Regions from separate parts of the Paenibacillus sp. VTT E-133280 genome, predicted to be linked through region 2. Evidence: riboswitches for the same ligand, from Rfam matches in the RefSeq annotation. Region 2 holds a riboswitch; the other holds the start of a gene.
The links. A riboswitch is a leader RNA that binds a small molecule or an ion and turns the genes downstream of it on or off. The one in region 2 is predicted to bind glycine.

Region 1 (9,256 bases), on a different contig from region 2:
AGCACAAATTAAAGTTGATTTTAAATAATATGATTTTAAAAAAAGCGGACAGCCTTTGAACGAGAATTATCGTCATAGACTGCCGCTTTTTATAGTTTTACCTAAGGTTGGTGCGGGGAATATCCGTTATCTTGAAATTTGTATCTCTATATCATACAGCGGTTTTTACCCATGTCCTCCATGTAGCGCAGTCTAGCACTTATAAATACTTTCTTTTATACATCAAGGTAATTTGCCCTGCTATGTATTCTGCGCTATATTGGCTGCCATCCTTAATCCACCACATAATAATCCCCAGTAGTGATGCTGCAATAATATCAAGGGAGACAACCTCCTTAGTGGAATCTATGTTTCTCACGTTTCTTCGTTTCTCAACAGTATTTTTTAACAGGTTGGTCAAATGTTCTTTGAAGCCTTTGTGCTCAATTAATACAGCAAACACTTTTCGGTATTCATAAAAGTAATTTAAAAATGTGACCAGCTGCTCCTGTTCGTTGTTGCTCTTCATTTGTAATAGCGGTTCAACCTTCATGGACAGCTCGTCAAAGATTTCATGTACAATCTGGCGCAATAAGTCGTTAATATCCTCATAATGCAAATAAAACGTTGCACGATTCAGCTCAGCACGGTTGGCGATTTTTTGGACAGTCAATTGAGAAATCTCCACATTCTCGGCCAATAATGAAAAAACAGCATTTTTCAGCATCTTTTTTGAGCGAATGGCTCGTGGGTCAACTCTTTTATGTTCGGACATTTCATCCCTCTATTATCGTTTATATAGTATTTCATCAACTAATTTACCCATTCTGTCGATTAGTCGACATTTTCAATAAAATTGCAAATAGGAATACCGTTTAAATGCTGATATGATTTATTTTATCGACACTATGTCGAAAAAGCAATGAAGAGAGGCCTGCACCATGCAAGAAGATATTAAGAAAATAAATAAAGGAATCCTATTAACCATCCTAATTTTTGGTTGTTTCTTATCTACACTCAATCAGACGCTTTTAAATGTCGCCTTAAGTAGTCTGATGGATGTATTTGATGTCACGGCAACAACTGTACAATGGATTTCAACGGGTTTTATGCTGGTCAACGGGATATTGATTCCGATTACAGCCTATTTAATGAAACGTTTTACAACACGTCAATTATTTCTAAGTGCCATGTCATTTTTATTACTTGGCTCAATCATTTGTGCAGCAGCGCCGAGCTTTAGTCTACTCTTAGTCGGACGGATGATCCAAGCTGCTGGTGCAGGCATTATAATGCCGCTCATGATGAGCGTTGTACTCGCGATCTTCCCTATTGAGAAACGTGGCAGTGCTATGGGACTGCTTGGACTCGCAATGATATTTGCTCCTGCCATTGGACCGACGCTCGCGGGATTTGTTGTCGAATATCACTCTTGGCGCTGGTTATTTATCGGCCTTATCCCACTTGTCATCCTTGTTATAGCGTTGGCGTTCAAATATTTAGTGAATGTATCTGAGACCTCTAAGTCGAAACTGGATGTAGTAAGTGTTCTTTTATCGACCGTCGGATTTGGTTTGATTTTATACGGCTTCAGTAGTGCAGGCAGTAAAGGCTGGGACGACGTAATAGTGATCCTGACATTAGGCATTGGAATCGCTGTAACGGCCGTATTTTGTATTCGACAAATCAAGTCAGATGATCCGCTGCTAAACCTGTCTGTCTTCAAAAATAAAGTATTTACGCTGACATCTCTTATTAATGTATTAATCACCATGATGATGTACGCAGATATGATTCTATTGCCTATTTACCTGCAAAATGGCCGTGGTTTTACAGCATTTGATGCAGGACTACTCTTGTTGCCGGGGGCGCTCGTAAATGCGTTCATGTCGCCCGTCACCGGTAAATTATACGACCGTTTCGGTGCCAAACCGCTGTTCATCATTGGTCTGCTATTTATTATTCCATCTATGTGGGCGGTAACTGATCTATCTGAATCGACCACGTATATGTATCTAATGATTCGTACCATTGGCTTGCGAATTGGATTAAGCTTTATTACGATGCCACTCAATACAGCCGGACTAAATGCGTTGCCAAAACAACTAGGAACGCATGGCACAGCAGTGAACAATACCGTTCGCCAAATTGCCGGAGCCATCGGAACTGCTGTCGTAATTACGATTTACACTGTGCAGGCTACAAGTCATGCGGCCACAGTGATGCAGAGCAATCCCTCTACTACTCCTGAGATCCTTAAATCCCTTGCATCCATTCTTGGGGCAAGTGACGCCTATTACTTTATGATGATTTTATCCGTCACCGCGTTTGTTATAACCTTATTTATGCCTATGAAAAGCAAGATCACGATTGAAAAGAAAGCAAACCTAGTTAACAAGGAATAACCTTGGTTGTAACTAGCAATTGCAGTATATGAAGAAAAGCCATTCCGTATAGGAATGGCTTTTTGTGTGAATCCCTCACTCAAGCTTAATTACTTTTCCCTTTTTTGCTTCTAATCGAATACAAGATGAATAATAAAATAAACCATAACGGAGTACACAATAAAGCCGGGCGTGTTTCTCCAGCGAACAGCATGATGATCAGTATTCCAGCGAACAAGGTTAAGACAATATAATTAATAGCCGGTGTGAACGGTGCTTTGAATTTGGATTTCGCCTGTAAGTCTGGCCGGGTTTTCTTATACTTAATATGGCAGATAAGAACAATGCCCCACACCCATATAAAACAAATGGCGCTAATCGTTGTCACGATTCCAAAAGCCTGCTCCGGAATAAGTTTACTCAAAAGAGCACCCACAGATATAACAATTGTAGAAATGAATAACGAGTTACCTGGGACATGGTTTTTATTCAGTTTGCCCAAATGAGGTGACGCCTGGTTATTTCTACTCAAATTATAGAGAATTCGGCTTGTCGAGAACATTCCACTATTACAAGCAGAAGCGGCTGAAGTTAATACGACAAAATTAATAATCCCTGCGGCAATTGGAATCCCTACTAAAGTAAAGGTTTTTACAAAAGGACTCTCTGCCGGGCTGAGCTCTGTCCAAGGGTTAATGCATAACAGGACGAAAAGCGCACCGACATAGAAAAATAGAATCCGTAAAGGAATTTTATTAATCGCAGATGGGATATTTTTCTCCGGATCCGCTGTTTCCGCTGCCGACACCCCGACCAATTCTACACCCACGTAAGCAAATACAACCATTTGAAAAGAAAATAAGAAGCCTGATATGCCGTTCGGAAAAAAGCCCCCATACTCCCATAGGTTTCGTATCGTCACCGATCCTGCATCCGTCTTAAATCCAATGATCAGTAAAATGACCCCAAGACCAATCAAGGCGAGAATCGTAATTACCTTAATTAAAGCAAACCAAAATTCGAGTTCCCCAAAGCTCTTTACAGTTAATAGATTAAGTCCTAATAACACGACTAGACAGGCGATGGCAGGAACCCACTGCGGGATATCAAACCAGTACTGTACATATACGCCAACAGCAATGACATCAGCCATAGCCGTCATAATCCAGCAAAACCAATAGGTCCAACCGGTAATGAATGCGACCCGTGATCCAAGGTAGTCTTCAGCAATATCCGTAAACGATTGATAGCCCGCTTTAGATAATAGGAGTTCTCCCAGTGCTCTCATCACAAAAAACACAGCAATACCCACGATTAAATACGTGATCATAATGGATGGGCCTGCCTTCTCTATCGCCTTACCTGATCCCAAAAATAATCCTGTACCAATGGTGCCGCCAATAGCAATAAGTTGAACATGCCGATTAGCCAGCTCTCTCTTTAATTCTGGTTGTGCCATACCTAGTTCCCCCTTGTGAGTACAATAAATTAGAATAAAAAAAGAGAGATTGGATGTCATCCAATCTCCCAGATCGTAAGAATATCAAATAATATTTGCCCTGCTGATAGCGATCAGCATGACAAATACATATTCAGTACTCTTCTGTCCTTTTGCCTGAGATTGTGAACCCTTCGGCGCCGCGGAATTTCCGCAGTCTCTCCAGAAGCTGCTCCAGCTAAAGTGTAATCCTTAGCCATCATAGCTCGTGAATTATGAAGTTGATAAAGCGGTAACGCAGTAAAGCTGTTCTGATATTCTAACATATTACTTGTGATGTGAGTGTTAATCAGTGATAAAAGTCTCAAGAATTTAAAGTTAGCCTCATGAACATACTACTTTTTGAAAAGCAAAAAACTAAAGGAGTATGCTAATGAAAGCCGCTGTAGTAAAGAAATTCAAAGAAAAGTTAGAGCTACAAGACGTACCTAAACCAAAACCCGGACACAAAGAAATCCTTGTCCACATTCAGGCCTGCGGAGTGTGTCATACTGATTTGCATGCTGCTCATGGCGATTGGCCCGTCAAACCGAAACTCCCTCTTATTCCCGGACATGAAGGCGTTGGGATTATTGAAGAAATAGGTGAAGGAGTTACACACTTAAAGGTAGGAGACCGTGTAGGAATTCCATGGCTGTACTCAGCCTGCGGTCATTGTGAATATTGTCTTACTGGAAGAGAGACTCTTTGTCTGGATCAGCAAAATTCCGGATATTCCGTAGATGGCGGATATGCAGAATATTGTGTGGCAGCTGCCGATTATGTAGTTAAGGTTCCTGATAATCTAAGCTTTATCGAAGCGGCACCTTTATTTTGCGCAGGCGTTACTACCTATAAAGCTTTGAAAGTATCGTGTGTAAAGCCAGGTGAGTGGGTAGCCATTTTCGGTGTCGGAGGATTAGGGCATCTTGGTGTACAATATGCAAAAGTAATGGGAATGAACGTAGTGGCCATCGACACGTCGGATGAAAAGATGGAGCTTGCCAAACAACTTGGCGCAGACAAAACCGTAAACGCATTAAAAGAAGATGCGGCAGACTGGATTCAAAAAGAAATCGGCGGAGTACACGGTGTCGTTTGTACAGCGGTTGCGAAAAAAGCATTCGACCAAGCCTACCGTGCCATTCGCCGCGGCGGTACCTGCGTCATGGTTGGGCTGCCTCCTGAATCCATGGATGTTCCCATTTTTGATACCGTATTAAATGGAACAAAGGTAGTTGGTTCGATTGTCGGCACTCGCAAAGATTTGCAAGAAGCATTACAATTCGCTGCAGAAGGGAAAATCAAAACCATTATTGAGACACGTAAACTAGAAGATATTAATGAGATCTACGATCTTATGTTAGAAGGCAAAATCAATGGCCGAATCGTCCTTGATATGACGAAATGACCCTAAAGAAACACGCTCGAAAAGTGCTACTTTTCGGGCTTTTTTATGACTAATAATTTTGCACAGTCGCACCAAACGTATTAGACTGTAATTTTAAAGCATAGAAGCTTGAGTCAATGACTACAGAGTGATTGATCTAACCATACGATCACACTAAGAAAGAGAGAAATATGTACACGATCAATAGATTTTCTCAGCTTTGCAAAATGAGTGCACGTATGTTGCGACACTATGATAAAGAAGAACTTTTGAAACCAGCGCATGTAGAGGCTACAAACGGCTATAGATATTATGAAAAAAGCCAACTAGAAACAGCGTTACTTATTAAGAGACTGAAAGAATATCGATTCTCCCTACCCGAGATTAGAACTATCCTTCAGACATCAGATAGAGAACTGCTGACTGAATGGATGCATTCAAAAATACTTGAGTTATCCAGTGAGATGAATCGAAATAGACAAATCATTGCAGAAATGCAAGAGATGATTGAAATCAAAATGGATTTGATTCAAGGCGAACGAAGATCTTTTGATATATCGCTCGGAATGAGAAACGAGAAAGAGGTCCTAAGTCAAAGATTGCAAATTAACATTGCTGACATGGACAAGTATGTTGATTCCTTATATGAACAAGCGGAAAAAAGTAATATTAAGTTGCTTGGTGTTCCGTCTGTCTTTTTTCTTGATGAGGCGTTTACCCCTGACCAAAGCGATATTGAATTGATGATCCCAATCCTTCATAAGAATGACGGCGATGCATCGAGGAAATGGCAAATAAAAAAACTTCCGCCAACTTTGGTTGCTACTACCTTGTATATTGGGAGTTATGACTATATCGGTTACGCTCATATGGCACTTGAAGAATGGATAGATGGCGGCGGCTATAAAAAGGATGGTCCACCTTATGAAACCTACTTAAAAGGTCCAGAATGTGACTGTCCTGAAGAAGAGTACGTGACGCAGATCTGTTTTCCTGTGATCAAAAAAAGCCAGGCAATAGATGCTTGACCTTGACACTATGTCAACGCTTATTCTACTTCCAGAGAACGAATCAGAACATAAGGAGATTTCATAATGAATAAGTTAGTTGTATTGTGCTCAGGGGTTATATTATCGGCTGTTTTCTTAATGGGATGTAATAAAATTAAAGCAGAAGAAGGTCGGCAAGCAGGCAAATACACAATGCCTGATGAAAGCAGCAAACATGAAGGTACATGGTTGCAGTGGCCCCATAACTTCACTTACGGTAAAGATTATAGGGACAAGGTTGAGCCTATTTGGATAGAAATGACTGATGCCTTAAGCGATGGGGAAAATGTTCATATTATTGCATTTGATAAATACGAAAAGAACTATATTTATGATCTTCTGTATGACGAAGGTATAGATATGGATAAAATCGACTTCTACATTGTTCCTACTGACGACGTATGGGCAAGAGATACTGCACCGATTTTTGTATACGACAAAGACAACAATATTAAACTCATGGACTGGGGATTTAATGGATGGGGTAAGAAAACGCCATATAAAAATGATGCATTAATCTCGAAGAGACTTAGTAAACAGCTTGGCACGGAACCCATTGATCTAAATGATGTTGTCCTTGAGGGTGGAGCATTTGAACTGGATGGTAATGGTACATTTTTATCGACACGTAGTGCGGTTACTAATAACAATAGAAACCCCAAATTAGCAGAAGCTGATATTGAGGAATATATAACCGAGTATCTTGGGGCTACTAATTTTATTTGGTTAGATGGTGTGCCAGATCTCGATATTACGGATTTTCATATTGATGGTTTTGTTAAAATTCATAATAAATCTACAATAATCACAATGAAAAAGAATGACTTAGCAGAATGGGGTATCACTAATAAGGATATCCAAACCTTAATGAGCGCTAAAAATGCCTTCGACAAGCCTTATCAGTATGTGTATCTACCAATTAGTAAAAACAATGTAGTGCTAGATAATGGTGAAAACTTGGGGTACAAGGGTTCATATATTAATTACTACATTGGGAATACAGTTGTATTAGTCCCGAATTACAATGATCCTAATGACAAGGCAGCAAACGATATTATCCAAAAACTATACCCTGACCGCAAAGTTATTGGAATTGATGTAAGGGAGCTCTATAAAGAAGGCGGTATGATTCATTGTGTCACACAACAGCAGCCCGTCCGTTTAAAGTGATTGCTTGTTGCAGTGACCTTTACGACTTGAAAACTAATGGACTCTCGGTATCCTTTAAAAGGCCCGGCTTAGCTCCTCAAATGAGCTGGGCTTCCTGGGACAAGCCGCTCTCTTTCCGAAGAGCACGGTTTCGATTAACAGTGAAAAGTATGCTGCCATAATATTTATTATAAGCCACAAAATTTGAGGTGATCGGAATGTTAGAGCGTTCTATGGAGAATGTAATGGAATCCGTGAAGGGAAGGAGTGATGTGTAAAATAAAAATGAAAAAAGGATGATGACAATGAATAAATACCAAGCTATAAATAGCGATGGATTTGAACTGAATTATTGTGTAAAAGGAACTGGAAAACCTATTTTGGTGATAGGCAGCAATGTTTATTATCCTCAATTATTCTCAGAAGATTTATATGATACATTTCAATTTATTTTCCTTGATCATAGAGGATTTGTGAAGCCGCCCCGAACTCTGCAACCGGAAGATTATAGATTGGAGAAAGTATTAGATGATATAGAGACGGCAAGGCAAGATCTTAACTTAATAAATTTCATCTTATTAGGGGCATTCAGGACATGCTTTCATGGCTTTGGAATATGCTAAAAAATATCCCTATCATGTCCAAAAAGTTGCCTTATTGAATTCAGCACCTACAAATAGCGGGGAAAGACAGCGTCAAAGTTTTGCATTTTTTAATGAGACAGCAAGTCCGGAGAGAAAAAGACAGTTCGAGATGGATATTGCTTTGTTAGAAAGCGACATTCAGAAAGATCCTGAACGGCGATTCGTTCACATGTGTATTCGGATGGGAGCCCAAAGCTTTTATGATTATACATTTGACGCAGCTTACATGTGGGAAGATGTATATACGAATATGCCAATTATCGATTATCTGTGGGGAGAAGCATTCGCAGAATTGAATCTTATACAATCAATCAACAACTTCAACAAACCAGTATTTATCGGTTTAGGCAGGTATGATTATTTGGTAGCGCCTGTTTCACTTTGGAATTCTGTTAATGAAACCTATAAGCACGTCAAAAAAGTGATCTTTGAGCATAGTGGTCACAACCCAATGTTTGAAGAACCTCGAATCTTTGACAAAGAGCTAAGCAAGTGGATCCTTGAGGACAATTGAGGCTTTCCTTTGTATAACGAAAAACACTAAGTTGATTCTTAGTGTTTTTTATTTCTTACTCTTTTCAGTTAAACCATACCTAAGTCGAACAGAGGATTTGGGGATGACCCTTTATTAATCTAGATTTGTTCAGTTGTCATCTTCGTTAACGCCTATATTTCGCTCGCATAAGAGCGTTATTTTTTCTTCACCGGTATCCAGATTTCTCCCGAAACATTCCCATGCCGTGCCATTCCATAATACATTTCGAAACTAGGGCCCTCAACCTGTTCGTATTCAGATGTCGGAAACCACTCAGAATAGATTCGTTGCCATAGTTTTTGCATATCACATTGCGGCTCCGGGAAAATCGCCCACGTTAATGTTGGGACAGAAAGTTTTGTAAATCTCTCCGGAATTTCAAGACCCTTAGGTAAATGATAACAGACCATGTATTTGAAAGATTCTTTAGTGTGATCGTAAAGGGCAGCGTGTAACATGGTGTCACCAAAACGTCCCAGTAAGTCGTTCATAAGATCAACGCTGCCATCATCATCACATTTTATACGGAATTGAGGAACTTCAGAGAACGCTGTTTTCTGGTCTGCATTTATAAATCCATATACTCCAAACATCTCAAAAGAACCTCTTTGCTCAATACGGTAATTCATTTCGACATCCCCTTTTATTG
Region 2 (9,256 bases):
CAGCGAGACCTTTCATGTGACGTAGCAGGGCGTACTCATCGAGTGGTTCAGACATCGGCATAGTGCCTTGATAACGGACGGCTTCAGGAATATCGGAGAACAGCTCATCTATGGACTGAATCCCGACGGTTTCCATCATCTCTACGCGGTCCTGTGCTGTCATGGGCAGATAACGGTGCTTCATTAAGGTTTCACTCCTTGGCTTTTTTAAAATATAAGAAAGTACAATTTTCACGCTATACTTTATCCTTCTATTTCTCGCTTAAAAGCTAACCGTCCCAATATGGACGCTAAAGGCGTTTATACTTGTAAAAAGGGGCTTTAATCACGACAGCCTTAAGCTGCTTGCCGCGTATCTCTACGAATACCTCTGTGCCTATTTCACTGTAAGCTGTATCAAGCAAAGCTAATCCCAGATTGCGTTTCAGCGTTGGTGATTGGGTTCCGGTTGTGACCTCTCCGATTTTAACGCCGTTCGCATAGACTGGGTAATGGGAGCGCGGAATGCCCCGGTCAATCATTTCTAAGCCGACCAGACGTCGGGGTAGACCGGCTTCTTTTTGCTGCACTAGCGCATCGCGACCGATAAAGTCCGCTTTGTCCAGCTTCACAAAGAACTGTACTCCAGCTTCAAGAGGGGTGATGTCAGCTGACAGCTCCTGACCGTACAGCGGCAATTTTGCTTCAAAACGCAGCGTATCACGGGCGCCCAGTCCAGCAGGTGTTAATCCGTGAGGAGTGCCAGCTGCGAGTAGGCCGTTCCATAACGTTGCTGCCCCATCCAGCGGAGCGTAGATCTCGAAGCCATCTTCGCCGGTGTAACCCGTACGGGAGATCAGTACTTCTACACCGCAGACGGTTGCGCGTTCGATGAAGTGGAAGGGCTTGAGTTCTGAGATCGGAGCATCAGTAACTTTCGCGAGTATGGTCTCTGCCAATGGGCCTTGCAAGGCAAGCAAAAGCGTCTCGTCAGAGACATTAGTGAGTGTGACTTCACCGAATTCAGAGGTCAGATGCTCTTGCAGCCACTGGAAGTCCTTATCGATGTTGGAGGCATTTACGACAAGCATATAACGGCCTTCACTTATTCGGTACACGAGCAAATCGTCGACCACACCGCCGTTTGGATAACAGAGCAGCGTATATTGTGCCGCACCATCGGTCAGGCGGCTGACATCGTTGGTCGTCATTTTTTGTAAAAAGGCTTCAGCACCGCTCCCGATCACCATGAATTCACCCATATGCGATACATCGAACAGTCCAGCCTGCTGGCGAACAGCTTCATGCTCCTTCACGATACCTGTAAACTGTACTGGCAGCTCCCAGCCGCCAAAATCAATGCACCTGGACTCCGTGTAAGCGGAATAGAGATCGTAAAAAGGTGTTCTTTTCAAAGCATCCATATCGTCACTCCCCTAGTCTGATTAGATACGAAAAAAAGGACAGGCAGAAGCAATCATGCATAAATGCACTAATCGCTTTCTGCTCTGTCCTTTGTACCTGAGAGTTACCCTGCCGTAACGAACCTGCAAGTTTCCCCGTTGGTGACCTGACGCACTCAGCCCCGCGTCTGATGCTCTCCAGAGGTACGTCCGACAAAGGTCCTTTTGCCTGAGAGATTCACCCCTGTTAGGGCTTACTCCTTCGGCGCCGTCTTCAAGTGAGACAGTCTCTCCCTATGCCATCATCCGCAACTGTATTTGTTTTATATTTCTCCGAGAAACGGTTATCGTCTATAAAAAAGACGACAACGTCGTTTCTTCTTGTATGTCTCCATTAAACGGGTATAGGAGGGCGCTGTCAACAAGAAAAAGTCAAAAAAACGACAAATTTATTTTACTGTTAGTAATATTGACATTCTGCTCTGGGATCACTTAGGCTATAACTAAATTTAGAATTCCAATTTGGAAATGAGGCGGCTTGAAATGAGTGAAGTTTTAGATCACCTTCTTTACAGCGAAGAGCATGAGTGGGCACAGCAAGTGGAAGGACGCGTAGTACGTATTGGGATTACGGATCATGCTCAGCATTTGTTAGGCGATATCGTATTTGTGGAATTTCCAGAAGTGGGCTCGGCCATTTCAGCCGGTGACAGCGTAGGCAGTATCGAATCCGTTAAGACTGTATCGGAATTATATTCACCCGTCTCGGGGACGGTTACCAAGATTAATGACGGTTTAGAGGCTAGTCCGGAGCTGATCAACGATAAGCCGTATGGCGAGGGTTGGATTTTTGAAATTGAAGTGGACGGAGAGTATGCTGATGCTGTAAAAGGTCTGCTGGATGCAGCCGGATATCGTGCATTGGTAGGAGAGTAATTGGGATTTTTCACAGTATATTAATTTTATCGCGAGTGATATTTGTAGCAGCAAGTTTCTGTTTTTGGGGACTTGCTGTTTGGTATTTTTATTTAGAGGTGGGTGGGGATTTTTGCGTCATACCCTGGGACGTCTCGGAATTATTTGATTTTATTTAAAAGCGAATCTGCTGTTGTGGAATTAGGGAAAACCTCCCTCATTTTAGACGAATATAGCGTGACACAAAGAGTTTTAGGGAATTTCTCCCTGAAAATTCCGGTGAAACCGCTATTTTTGACTAAATAGGGGATTAATCAGGGAGTATTTCCGTAATTAATAGTGGCAAGTCCATTTTAGTATGTTGATAGCAGATTCGCACCCGCACTAACTACTATATCTAGCTCTGAGTACAATCAATATTTTATTCACCCTCTTGAAGCTGCCGCAGCACAATGATCTCTACACGGCGGTTCTTCTGCTTACCTGCTATCGTGGTATTATCTGCGGTGGGCTGGGTGTCAGCATAACCTGCGTATTGAAAAGTATCCGGCTTCAGTCCTTCATGGTCTAGAAAAAAGCGAAGTACAGATAGCGCACGAGCACCAGACAGCTCCCAGTTGTCGTTAAATTGAGAAGCCGAGGATACGGGCGTATTATCGGTATGTCCTTCAATGCTAATCTTTGCGCCGATGTCTTTGAATAAACCAGATAACTGCTGAAGAGCAGGGAAGGCTGGTGATTTCAGGTCTGCCTTACCTATATCGAATAGAAAACGATCACTGAGTGTGATTTCTATACCCTGCGGTTTGTCAGCAACAAAAATTTGTTCTCCGAGATTATTTTCCTCCACATAGTGGGTGATCACACCCATTAATTCAGCAAGTTTAGTCTCTTGTTCTCGAAAAGCGAGCTCACGTGCCGAAGGTGTTTCATTCTCCGCTTGTTCACCAGATCCGTCATTCGGTCTTGCAGTTGCAGCTGCATCCTCATTTCCGTCTGTACTTTCCGGTTTGTTCTCAGTTGATTTTCCAGCATCTAAAATACCGTTCCCACCCTCAAGGACAGTGGTTCCAGACTTGAAGGTCTCGGATAACGAGCCTGTCACGATGTTATATTTGTCAGTATCCAGGCTGCTCATCGCATACAATATAACGAAAAAAATAAGTAAAAGTGTAATTAGATCTGCATAAGTAATCATCCAACGGTCACGGCTTTCCCGAGTCTCTACACGCCGCTTGCGCCGGTCTCTTTGTCTCATAAAAGGCCTCTAGTTTCCGCACGGTCATTCGTGTCCGAGTCTGAGATGAATGAGTTCATTTTTTTACGTACCAGCAGTGGATGATCCCCATTCTGTAGAGAAAGAATACCTACTAGCAGCATTTCCATGCTATGTAGCTCACTTTGACTGCGGGATTTGATTTTGGAGGCAATGGGTAAAAATATTAAATTAGCGATGGCTACACCGTACAACGTTGCAGTGAACGCTACTGCGATAGATGTGCCCAGATTTGACGGATCTGTAAGGTTGCCAAGTACACGGATGAGACCCATCACCGTCCCGATAATTCCCATCGTTGGTGCATATCCACCAGCAGCTTCAAAAATCTTAGCATAGTTCTCATGCTTCAATTCTTTAGCGTCCATTTCCAGTTCCAAAATCTGTCTTACCTGCTCAGGATCAGTGCCGTCGACAATAAGAAGCAGACCTTCACGTGTAAAAGAATCCGGATGTTCTTCAGCTTGTTTTTCTAACATTAAAACGCCGCCGCGACGGGCCACGGTTGCCATTGCAATGAGTTCTTCAGCTTTTTCCATATCACGATCAGGGTTGCTGCCGAAAGCCATGCGTAGTGCTGTTGGAATGGAGCGCAGCTTAGATGCCGGGAAGCTGATCATAACGGCGGCAAATGTACCCCCGAACACAATCAAAGCCGCATTAAGCTGCAGCAGTCCTGAGAGGCTTCCGCCTTCCCAGAGATAGCCGCCGATTAACGCAGCCAGTCCAGCCAATAGGCCAATTATTGAGGTAATATCCATGCTTCAAGCTCCTAACATTTCTATGTATTATGGTTTGCATCGATCTAGTCAACACTGTATAATGAACGGGAACACATATTCTTATCTTCCATATTTTTAATTATAAGAAAGTATAAGTTTCACGTTATACTTAAACCTTATAATTCTCGCACAAACGCTTAACGTCTTTTAGAGACGCCAAAGGCGTTTAGCTTGCTATCGTATGGAGAGAGAACATTCAGACAACAATTATAATATATTAATCTAGTTTAGACGATAGAGGGGAGACGGGCAAATGAGTGATATTGTCGTCAGTACGAAGACTTTTGAATTGGAGTCCGAGTATACACCCCAGGGCGATCAGCCTCATGCCATAGAGGAATTACTACAAGGCATCCGGCAGGGCAAGAAGCACCAGACGCTGCTGGGCGCGACGGGTACGGGGAAGACGTTTACCGTTGCACAAGTTATTTCCAAATTAAACCGCCCGACATTAGTTATTGCGCACAACAAGACTTTGGCTGCCCAACTGGCGAGTGAGTTTAAGGAGTTTTTTCCGCATAATTCGGTAGACTATTTCGTCAGCTACTACGACTATTACCAACCAGAGGCGTATATTCCCTCCTCCGATACTTATATCGAGAAAGACTCCAGTATTAATGAAGAGATTGATAAATTGCGCCACTCCGCAACGAGCTCCTTGTTCGAACGGCGTGACGTTATTATTGTGGCGAGTGTGTCTTGTATTTACGGCCTCGGTTCGCCGATGGAATATGGAAGCTTGCTTTTGTCATTGCGGGTTGGGATGGAGAAGCCTCGAAATGAGATTTTGAGCAGGCTAGTGGATATCCAGTACCAGCGTAATGATATCAATTTTGTACGCGGAACCTTCCGTGTACGTGGTGATGTGGTTGAGATTTTCCCGGCATCTCAGGGTGAGCATGCCATTCGGGTCGAATTGTTCGGTGATGAAATTGAGCGAATCACTGAGATTGATGTGCTGACGGGTGAACTGATCGGGGAACGCGATCATGTCGCTATTTTTCCGGCGTCTCACTTTGTTACCAAAGAAGAAACAATGCGTGTAGCACTGGTCAACATTGAAAAAGAGCTGGAAGACCGCTTAACGGTTCTTCGTGACGCAGGAAAGCTTCTTGAAGCTCAACGTCTGGAACAGCGGACACGTTATGATATTGAAATGATGAAGGAAGTGGGCTTCTGCTCAGGGATTGAGAACTATTCCGGACCACTCACCTTCCGTGAACCAGGGGCAACCCCATATACATTAATGGATTATTTTCCGGATGATATGCTGATCATTATTGATGAGTCCCATGTTACACTTCCGCAGATTCGGGCGATGTATAACGGTGACCGGGCGCGTAAGACGGTACTGGTAGAGCATGGTTTCCGTTTGCCGTCTGCGCTCGATAACCGTCCACTTCAGTTTGAGGAATTCGAAGAAAAGGTGAAGCAGATCGTATATGTTTCTGCGACACCGGGACCTTATGAAATGGAGCACTGTGACACCATGGTGCAGCAGATTATTCGGCCTACAGGTCTTTTAGATCCGATCATTGAGGTTCGTCCTACAGAGGGACAAATCGATGACTTGATTAGTGAGATTCGTGATCGGGTAGAACGAGACGAACGCGTCCTCGTCACAACGTTGACGAAGAAGATGTCGGAGGATCTGACAGATTACTTTAAGGAAATTGGGATTAAGGTTCGGTATATGCACTCTGATATCAAAACACTGGAACGGATGGCGATCTTGCGGGATCTTCGTCTGGGTACATTCCATGTTTTAGTAGGGATTAACCTGCTAAGAGAAGGTCTCGATCTACCGGAAGTATCGCTGGTCGCTATACTTGATGCCGATAAAGAGGGCTTCCTTCGTTCCGAGCGTTCGCTAATTCAGACGATTGGTCGTGCGGCCCGTAACTCCGAGGGCCGAGTCATTATGTACGGTGATCGGATCACGGATTCGATGGAGAAAGCGATGAGCGAAACATCGCGTCGCCGCGCCATCCAGATCGCCCATAATGAGAAACACGGCATTACCCCAACCACCATTAATAAAAAGGTGCGTGACATCATCGAGGCAACGAAGGTTGCTGAGACTAAAGCGGATTACCTCACGGGTGTTGGTGGCAAGATGAATAAGAAAGAGAAACAAAGCCTGATCCAGCGTCTGGAAGCCGAGATGAAGGACGCAGCGAAGAACTTGCAATTTGAGCGCGCGGCAGAGCTGCGTGATGCTTTGCTGGAGCTTCGGGCCGAGTAATAAACCTTAAATGCATCACCGATATTTAAAATATGTAAATGAACGGTGCTGTCCAGGCCGTTCTTTTTGAATAAATAGATGGACACGCATCCCGCAGGGACAGCTTAGCACTTACGTGTATTACGTAGGGAGAGTGCTCCGCAATGCTCTTAGCACTTACGCGTATCCCGCAGGGACAGCGCCCTGCAACGTTATAGCAGTTGCGGTAATCTTGCACTTCCCGCACTTAGCTAGTGTGCGCCTAACGTCCAAGCGGTCCCGTAGGGATAAGCGCTCCAAGCAGCACTGTCACTAAGTCCCGTCCTACCAACCTCCTTCGCCAATAAATGCGGGTGTCCAGAGGGTGCAACCCTTGGGGCCCTCCCTTGGAAGGGAGGGTTTGGGAGGGATCGAAAACGCTTTTGATAAAGCTTTGATATTTGATATTTGTTGATATTTGATTCATTAAGGAGAGGTTCCGTTGGCGAACGAAAATATTGTAATTAAAGGCGCGAGGGCGCACAATCTCAAAAACATCGATGTGACGATTCCACGTGACCGTTTCGTCGTGCTGACGGGACTGAGCGGCTCAGGTAAATCGTCGCTTGCATTTGATACGATTTATGCTGAAGGACAGCGGCGTTATGTTGAATCTTTGTCCGCTTATGCTCGTCAGTTCTTGGGGCAAATGGAGAAGCCGGATGTGGATTCGATAGACGGATTATCCCCGGCAATCTCTATTGATCAGAAGACAACAAGTCGCAACCCTCGTTCCACAGTAGGTACGGTAACTGAGATCTATGACTATTTACGGCTGCTTTTCGCACGGATCGGTCACCCTCATTGTCCAGAGCATGGAATTGAGATTACTTCCCAGACCGTTGAACAAATGGTAGACCGGATTATGCAGTATCCAGAGAAGACTCGTTTGCAAATCCTAGCGCCTATTATTTCAGGACGTAAAGGGGAACACAAAGGACTCTTCACAGACATTTCTAAGCAAGGGTTCGTACGTGTGCGTGTGGACGGTGAGCTAAGAGATCTGTCTGAGGATATTGAACTTGAGAAGAATAAAAAACACACTATAGAAGTTGTTGTAGACCGGATCGTCGTTAAAGACGATGTGGAGACCCGGCTGACGGATTCACTGGAGACGGCACTTAAACTTTCGGGCGGTAAAATCCTTGTGGATATCATCGGTCAGGAAGAGCTGCTGTTCAGCTCTAACTTCGCTTGTCCGATTTGTGGTTTTAGTATTGAAGAGTTGGCACCACGGATGTTCTCTTTCAACAGTCCATTCGGAGCCTGCACAGAGTGCGATGGACTTGGCATGAAGATGGTGGTCGATCCAGACCTGCTTATTCCTGATGCTGAGAAATCCATTGAAGAGGGCGCTTTTTTAGCTTGGACAGGAAGTACCTCCAATTACTATCCGCAATTTTTGAAATCCGTGTGTGAACACTTTAATATTCCACAGAACGTTCCAGTGAGCAGTTTAACACCTGATCATATGAACAAACTACTAAATGGTACAGGCAGTGAGAAGGTTCGCTTCAAATATGAGAATGATTTTGGACAAAAGAAAGATGCGATGGTTGCTTTTGAAGGGATTATTCCTAACCTTGAGCGGCGTTATCGTGAAACTGCTTCGGATGGCATTCGTGAATTTATCGAAGGATTCATGAGTGCAAAGCCTTGTCATGTATGTAAAGGCAAACGTCTGAAGAAAGAAATTTTGGCGGTGACGATCAACGAACAAAATATTTCGGACATTACCGATCTCTCGATTGGTGACTGTCAGCATTGGTTTGAAGAGATAAAATTGAGCGAAAAAGAAACAGCCATCGCCAATCTCATTTTAAAAGAGATTTGTAATCGGCTTGGATTCCTTGTAAATGTAGGCTTGGACTATTTGACGCTTAGCCGTGCAGCAGGCTCACTGTCTGGTGGGGAAGCACAGCGTATCCGGTTGGCCACTCAGATTGGTTCGAGCTTGATGGGTGTGTTGTACATTCTGGATGAGCCAAGTATTGGCCTGCATCAGCGGGATAATGATCGCCTCATCTCGACCCTTGCGCATATGCGTGACTTAGGGAATACGCTGATTGTTGTTGAGCATGATGAAGACACGATGATGGCAGCGGATTATATTATTGATATCGGACCGGGTGCGGGTATCCACGGTGGACAAGTTATGGCGCAAGGAACACCGGAAGAAATTATGAAGGATCCGAATTCCTTAACGGGTGATTATTTAAGTGGTCGTAAATTTATTCCGGTAACCGCTAAGCGTCGTGCTACTGATGATCGATGGATAGAAATCCGTGGGGCTAAGGAGAATAACCTGAAAAATGTGAATGTGAAGATTCCATTAGGTGTGTTTACAGCGGTGACAGGTGTTTCTGGTTCCGGTAAATCGTCGCTTATTAACGAGATTCTTTATAAGAGCTTGGCACGGCAACTGAATAAGGCTGTGAAGGTACGTCCGGGTCAGCACAAAGAAATTCGCGGCTTGGAAAATCTCGATAAAGTAATTGAAATCGACCAATCACCAATCGGGCGTACACCACGTTCTAACCCAGCAACCTATACGGGTGTATTTGACGACATTCGTGATCTGTTCTCGAAGACGAATGAGGCAAAGGTACGCGGTTTCCAAAAGGGACGCTTTAGCTTT

Region 1: it holds a riboswitch for glycine, as region 2 does, so the genes downstream of both, CA600_RS08490 (amino acid permease) here and gcvT (glycine cleavage system aminomethyltransferase GcvT) in region 2, are expected to answer to the same signal.

What each region holds. Positions count from the first base shown of each region.
Region 1 covers NZ_NFUX01000013.1:86,654-95,909, reverse strand. Annotated here, with positions in the region: gene CA600_RS08505 (metallophosphoesterase) at 1-28, shown strand, start outside; gene CA600_RS08500 (TetR/AcrR family transcriptional regulator) at 200-754, opposite strand; gene CA600_RS08495 (DHA2 family efflux MFS transporter permease subunit) at 921-2,384, shown strand; gene CA600_RS08490 (amino acid permease) at 2,470-3,822, opposite strand; glycine riboswitch at 3,957-4,037, opposite strand; gene adhP (alcohol dehydrogenase AdhP) at 4,235-5,251, shown strand; gene CA600_RS08480 (MerR family transcriptional regulator) at 5,422-6,258, shown strand; gene CA600_RS08475 (agmatine deiminase family protein) at 6,325-7,449, shown strand; partial or broken gene CA600_RS08470 (alpha/beta fold hydrolase) at 7,734-8,586, shown strand; gene CA600_RS08465 (AraC family transcriptional regulator) at 8,763-9,256, opposite strand, start outside.
Region 2 covers NZ_NFUX01000029.1:43,676-52,931, reverse strand. Annotated here, with positions in the region: gene gcvPA (aminomethyl-transferring glycine dehydrogenase subunit GcvPA) at 1-184, opposite strand, end outside; gene gcvT (glycine cleavage system aminomethyltransferase GcvT) at 291-1,403, opposite strand; glycine riboswitch at 1,590-1,688, opposite strand; gene gcvH (glycine cleavage system protein GcvH) at 1,926-2,318, shown strand; gene CA600_RS14500 (flagellar motor protein MotB) at 2,719-3,555, opposite strand; gene CA600_RS14495 (flagellar motor protein) at 3,552-4,334, opposite strand; gene uvrB (excinuclease ABC subunit UvrB) at 4,609-6,600, shown strand; gene uvrA (excinuclease ABC subunit UvrA) at 7,061-9,256, shown strand, end outside.